2 linked regions of the Tistrella bauzanensis genome follow. The protein of the gene in region 2 binds, or shares a complex with, the protein of the main gene of each other region. Links are inferred from orthologs where the notes say so. Each region holds a gene or a part of one and is shown on either strand. Other genes may lie near its edges.

What was found.
Region 1: the proteins of tsaE (region 2) and tsaD are in contact, whole or in part, in a crystal structure (PDB 6N9A), measured with the Thermotoga maritima proteins. The link is inferred for Tistrella bauzanensis from one-to-one orthologs. Residues at the interface, in WP_004082108.1 of Thermotoga maritima: Leu37, Gly38, Lys46, Lys57, Val59, Lys60, Ser61, Thr63, Phe64, Thr65, Leu66, Met67, Val69, Pro71, Tyr82, Arg83, Leu84, Asp86, Asp88, Phe89, Asp93, Ile128, Asp130, Glu131, Arg134; in WP_004082750.1 of Thermotoga maritima: Cys10, Asp11, Arg49, His50, Leu82, Gly84, Gly135, Gly136, Glu154, Thr155, Leu156, Asp157, Asp158, Ser159, Glu162, Asp165, Lys166, Arg169, Leu170, Tyr175, Lys213, Thr214, Leu217, Tyr218, Gln221, Arg222, Asn324.

What each region holds. Positions count from the first base shown.
Region 1 is NZ_BMDZ01000021.1:55,337-58,452, reverse strand. What follows is about bases 1-2,802. They hold tsaD (tRNA (adenosine(37)-N6)-threonylcarbamoyltransferase complex transferase subunit TsaD), read left to right. Parts: upstream 1-746; coding sequence 747-1,859; downstream 1,860-2,802. Other genes in these bases: IEW15_RS10705 (TSUP family transporter), read right to left, coding at 2,781-2,802; IEW15_RS10710 (EF-hand domain-containing protein), read left to right, coding at 1,955-2,668; hemC (hydroxymethylbilane synthase), read right to left, coding at 1-561. Also shown: more of IEW15_RS10705, read right to left, coding at 2,803-3,116.
Region 2 is NZ_BMDZ01000012.1:16,873-20,031, reverse strand. The notes cover bases 315-3,159. They hold tsaE (tRNA (adenosine(37)-N6)-threonylcarbamoyltransferase complex ATPase subunit type 1 TsaE), read right to left. Parts: upstream 2,113-3,159; coding sequence 1,516-2,112; downstream 315-1,515. Other genes in these bases: IEW15_RS07295 (bifunctional folylpolyglutamate synthase/dihydrofolate synthase), read right to left, coding at 3,117-3,159; IEW15_RS07300 (alpha/beta fold hydrolase), read right to left, coding at 2,163-3,059; IEW15_RS07310 (aminoglycoside phosphotransferase family protein), read right to left, coding at 386-1,519. In the rest of the region: IEW15_RS07315 (nucleotidyltransferase family protein), read right to left, coding at 1-293. UniProt on the Escherichia coli protein: Required for the formation of a threonylcarbamoyl group on adenosine at position 37 (t(6)A37) in tRNAs that read codons beginning with adenine.

The sequences.
Region 1 (3,116 bases), on a different replicon or contig from region 2:
GACCTCGGTCAGCTTCAGGCGGTTCAGGCCGGCCATGGCCAGCAGGGTGGCGTCCATCCGCCCCTCGCGCAGTCGTTCCAGCCGGGTCTGGACATTGCCGCGCACCGGCACGACGACAAGATCCGGGCGGGCGGCCAGAAGCTGGGCCTGGCGGCGCAGGCTGGCGGTGCCGACCACGGCGCCGGCGGGAAGGTCGTCGAGGGTGGCGGCGGTCAGCGACAGAAAGGCATCGCGCGGGTCTTCACGCGGCAGCAGCGCGCCGATGATCAGCCCCGGCGGCAGCTCGGTCGGCATGTCCTTCATGGAATGCACCGCCAGATCGATGGCGCCGCTGATCAGCGCTTCCTCGATCTCTTTGGTGAACAGGCCTTTGCCGCCCAGTTCCACGAGGGTGCGGTCCTGCACCCGGTCGCCCGTGGTGCGGATGACGACGACCTCGACCGCACCCGTGCGGGCGAGGTCGGGATCGATGGCGGCCAGCCGGCCGCGCACCTCGTTCGCCTGTGCAAGGGCGAGCGGGCTGCCGCGGGTGCCGATACGGAGAAGCGGATGCGTGACCATGACGGGCCTGTGTTAGTGCCTGAATTGCGGTTTGGGAAGTGGTAATCGGCGCCGGGAGCCGCTACCTCTTGCCGCGGATGACCGGCCATGACCGGCCGACATTGCGGGAAACCTGCCTGATGACCGCCCGGACCGCCACATATACCGTTGGGAATGCCGTCGGAGAGACCAGTTCCGCCCCGTCGATGCGGCCGCTGATCTGCCTTGGGATCGAGAGCAGCTGCGACGAGACCGCCGCCGCGGTGGTGGTGTCGGACCCGGCCGCGCGCGCCGGCGAGGGCCGGCCGCTGGGCCATATCCGCGCCCATCTGGTGCTGTCGCAGATCGACGAACACAAGGGTTTCGGCGGCGTGGTGCCCGAAATCGCCGCCCGCGCCCATATCGACCATCTGGACCGGCTGGTGGCGGCGACGATGGCGGAGGCGGGGATGACGCTGGGCGGGCTGGATGCGATCGCGGTCACCAGCGGCCCCGGGCTGATCGGCGGCGTGATGGTGGGGCTGATGACCGCCAAGGGCCTGGCGCTGGGGGCGGGGGTGCCGCTGATCGGCATCAACCATCTGGAGGCCCATGCCCTGACCGCGCGGCTGACCGACGGAGTCGATTTTCCGTTCCTGCTGCTGCTGGTATCGGGTGGGCACTGCCTGATCGCCGAGGTCACCGGCCATGGCCGCTATCGCCGCCTGGGCGCCACCATCGACGATGCGGTGGGCGAGGCCTTCGACAAGACCGCGCGACTGCTGGGGCTGGGCTATCCGGGCGGGCCGGCGGTGGAGCGGGCGGCCGCGACCGGCGATCCGGCGCGCTTCGCCTTTCCCCGGCCGATGATCGGCCGGCCGGACTGCGATTTCTCGTTCTCGGGGCTGAAGACCGCGATCCGCCAGGAGGCGCAGCGCCTGAAGGTGCTGTCGCATCAGGATGTGGCCGATCTGGCGGCGAGCTTTCAGGCGGCGGTGGCCGACAGCATCGCCGACCGGGTGGGCCGCGCGGCGAAAGCCTTTGTCGCCGGTCATGGCCGCGGCGGAGCGTTGGTGGTGGCGGGCGGGGTGGCCGCCAACGCCGCGCTGCGCGCCCGGCTGGCCGGCGTGGCCGGCACCCATGGCCTGCATCTGGTGGCGCCGCCGATCCGGCTGTGCACCGATAACGGCGCGATGATCGCCTGGGCGGGGATCGAGCGGCTGATGCAGGGGCCGGTGGATGCCGGCCAGGGGCTGGATCTGGTGGCGCGGGCGCGCTGGCCGCTGGACCCCGATGCCGAACAGGTCGCGGCCGGTGGGCGCGGCCGGCATCGCGGCTGATCAACCACGGTTGATGCGCCGATGCAGTTCTATCGCCCCGGCTGTGACCTTTCGGGATAGGGTTAAGACTATCTTAACCTTGTCCGGGATTTCCGATGCCGCATCTCACTCCCCTTCGCGCGGCCGCACAGCGCGTGGCCATGGTCAGCGGTCTGACGGCGATCGCAGCCCTTGGCGCCTGCGCCCAGCAGACCGGATCGCAGCCCTTGAGCGGCGGTTCCGCGCCCACGGTTTCTGCGACGGCGCCGGCGGCGGGTGCCGCGCGCGTGCCGGTGATGATCAGCGTGGTGCATGGCGGCCAGCCGGTCAGCGGCGCCACCTGCCTGATCGGCAATGATCGCGGACAGGTGCGGGTGACGCCGCCGGCGGTGGCCGAGGTACCGGTTTCGGCGGCGCCATTACGGGTGGCATGCAGCGCCGCCGGCCTGGTTCAGGCATCAACCCTGGTTCTGGCACCGGGGCCCGCCAGCGACACCGTCTTGGCGGCACCGCTGCTGGCCTGGGGGCCGCAGCCGGCATCGGCCGCCACCACGACGGCCGCCACGGGCTATCCCGGACAGGTGATCGTGCCGCTGGCGCGCCTCGACGCGGTCGCCGCCGCTGCCCAACGCGGGTCCAGCCTGATCGATGCGGGCTTCGCCGCCGCCGACAGCGATGGCGACGGCCGGGTCAGCCGCGCCGAATACGACACCGCCCTGGCCACCCTGGCCGGCGCCGGCCTGACCCCGCCAGCCACCGCCTTCACCGGCGCCGACAGCGATGGCGATGGCAGCCTGACGCTGACGGAGGCGCGGGTGCTGGGCCGGTGACGGTCAGCATCGGGTATGAGCCAGAATGACGGGACTCAGTCGCGACATCATAGGTCTGGCGGTTTCGGACTCGGGCGCAAACGGCCGCGCGAAGGCTGACGGCCACACCCCGTCAGCGCGGCGCGGCCGTGTCCGTGACGGCGGGGGGCGATGGCGGGGCGACTGATGATGGCGGGGCAAGCCGGGGCGCCGGGGTCGCGACGTATTCGGTCCAGCCCAGCCGCAGCGACAGGGCCAGGCAGGTGCAGACCAGCAGGGGCTTCACGATGCTGGTGCCCCGGGCGATGACCAGACGGGCGCCCACTTGCGCGCCGATCATGGCGCCGGCGGCCATGGTGATGCCGATGATCAGATCGATATGGCCGCCGATCGCGAACACGATCAAGGCCGAGAGGTTGCTGGTCAGGTTCAGCAGCTTGGTTTCGGCGACCGCGCGGCGCATGCCGCG
Region 2 (3,159 bases):
ACACCGCCGCCGGTTTCGAGCAGCGTGTCCTCGTGGCTTTCCAGCAGTTCGATCGCACCCCCTGAGCGCGTGGCCAGTTCGGCCCGCAACCCCGCCAGATGCGCCGACAGCCTGGCTGCGTGATGATGGGTGTTGACCACGATCCGCGGCACGCCCACCTCGACCAGCCGGTCGAGCGTCCAGTCGATCAGCGGCCGGCCGGCGACCTCGACCAGCGGCTTGGGGCGATCATCGCTCAACGGCCGCATGCGGGTGCCGAGCCCCGCCGCCAGCACCATGGCGCTGGCCGGCATGCCGCCGCTGCCGGGCCGCCCCGCCGCCGGCTTGGAATGATCTGCCGTCGCAGACCCGGACAGACCAGAATGACCGGACAGATCGGAGGTGGTCATGCGGGGTCTCCTTCGACAGGGCCGGGCGGAACCGCCGTGGTGCGACCACGGGCGTCCCAGGGCAGATGCTCGTCCAGCCATTCGGCCAGAGGGTGCAGAGCCGGGTGCAGCAGATCGTGTTCGATCATCCGCCACACCCGGGGCTGATAGTCCAGATAGCGGGGCTTGCCGTCGCGCAGATGCAGGCGGGCGAAGATGCCGGCGATCTTCATGTTGCGCTGGGCGCCCAGCACCGCGCAGGCGGTGCGGAAGGTCTCGGTATGACCGGCGCCGCCATCGGCATCACCGGCGGCACTGTCGCCAGCGAGGCCACGCCGGCGCGCCAGATAGCGACCGACCATCGCCTCGGCCAGATCGGGAGCGACGTCGCGCCGCGCGTCTTCCAGCAGCGACACCAGGTCATAGGCCGCATGGCCGATCAACGCATCCTGGAAATCGATCACGCCCACCCGCGCCGTGCCGCGACGGCCGGGCAGCCAGAGCAGGTTTTCGGCATGATAATCGCGCAGCACCAGAACCTGTGGCACGCCGACCGTGGCCAGCAGCGGTTCAAGGACGGCGATGAAGCCCTGGCGTTCGGCATCCGTGGCCGTGCGGCCCAGCGCCAGCGGCCAGTACCAGTCGATCAGCAGCAGCGATTCGGTCAGCAGCACATCAGGGCCATAGACCGGCACGTCAAGCGCCGCCGCGCCCGGCCGGTCGTGCAGATCGGCCAGCAGATCGACGGCACTGGCATAGAGCGCCGTCTCCAGCGTGGGATCGCGGTCGATCGCCACCCGGAACAGATCGTCGCCCAGATCCTCCAGCAGCACGAAGCCGGTATCGGCATCGGCGGCCAGCACCGTCGGTGCCGACAGGCCCAGCGCCTTCAGATGCGCGCAGACCTTCAGGAACGGCCCGACATCCTCGTGCGGGGGCGGGGCATCCATCAGCACCGCCGTCTGGCGGTCGAGGCGGAGCCGGTCATAGCGGCGGAACGAGGCATCGCCGGCCAGGACCACCCGCTCGGCACCGCGCCATCCGGCGCGGGCGATGAAGCGCGCCCGCTCCAGATCACGCGGTTCCGGCTCGGCGCCGGCGGCCATGACCACCGGGATGGCGGGTGGGGTGACGGGTGGGACGTCGGTCATCGATCATTCCGTGACGGGGCGGATGGGCCGGACGCATCGGGTGCCTCAGCATCACCGGCATCATCCGCGGGAAGTTCACAGGTATGACGCCCGAGCCGCGCCGTCCAGTCGCCCGGCGCATCGATCGTGACCACGCGCGCGCCATCATCGGCGATGGAGAAACGGAGCCTGAGCGCGTCGCGATCCAGCCGGCCACCGGCACGCTCAGGCCATTCCACCAGCACCAGACCGCCGGCTGCGGCATCCTCCAGCCCCAGTTCGTCGATCTCGTCGGGATCGTCGATGCGGTAGAGATCGGCATGGGTGACCTCGACGCCGTCGAGCGCATAGCTCTGCACCAGGGTGAAGGTCGGGCTCGGGACATCGATGTCGGCGCCGGCGAGGCTGCGGATCAGCGCACGGGCAAAGGCGGTCTTGCCGGCCCCCAGATCACCATCCAGCAGCACCATGCCGCCATCGCGCAGAACCGGCGCCAGCCCGCGGGCAAACGCCGTGGTATCCGCCTCACGCGCAAGGCGGATCGGCCGCGGCGAACCGCCGGCACCGCCGGTGTCGAGCGACCGGCAGGGCCTATTCCCGGATGGTGCTGTCATCGGGGCGTTCTAGCCTGTTGACCGGCATCGAGCAAGGGGCGCGGGACAGATCAGCCCGCAAGCCCGATATGCGCCACCAGCGGCGCGATGATCCGGTCCAGGGCGGCACGGGTCGGCAGATGGCCCAGCCCCTCGATCGGATGCAGCCGCGCGCCGGCGATGCGGGCAGCACCCTGGGCGGCCTGCGCGAAAGGCACCACCGGATCGGCGGTGCCATGGATGAACAGGGTGGGACAGGTGATGCGCCCCAGCAGGTCCGCGCGGTCCCCCGCCGCCTCCACCGCCGCCATCTGCCGGCCGGTGCCCAGCGGCCGATAGCTGCGGGCGACGGCAGCCTCGATCCGGTCGCGGTGCTCGTCATCGCCGGCCGTCAGCGCCGTGCCGTCGAGAAGGCGAGACTGGGCCACGAACAGCGCGACATCGGGCGCGCGCAGCAGGCTCTCGGCACGGGCCGCCCCCAAAGCGTCGCGCACCTCCGCCGCCGCCTCCACCCGCCGCTGGCCACCCGACGACATCATGCAGGCCAGCGACGCCACCCGGCCGGGATGGTTGGCGGCGATGATCTGGGCGATGCGCCCGCCCATGGAATAGCCGACCAGATGCATCCGGTCATACCCCAGATGGTCGAGCAGGGCCACCGTATCGGCCGCCATGTCATAGAGGGTGTAGGGCGTGGCCGGCGGTGCGCCCTGATCGCCCAGCACCACGGGGCCGAAGGCGCTGGACAGCCCGGCATCGCGGTTGTCGAACACCACCACCGGGTGGGTCCGGCGCACGGCATCCAGCAGCGCCGCCGGCCAGTCGGTGGCCTGCATCGACAGGCCGTTGATGAAGATGACCGGACATCCGTCTGGCACCGGCAGCCCCTCCGGCACCTCCGGTGCCAGCTCGGCGCAGGCGATCGTCATGTGGTCCAGATCGACCAGACGGGTTTCGATGACGGTCACGACGCAGAGTTCCTTCGCGTGTCGGATTGTGGACGGCAGATGGGGCGGGACGGATGGTCAGGCGGCGGATATCGCCGCCGGGCGCGGTGCATCGACCGCC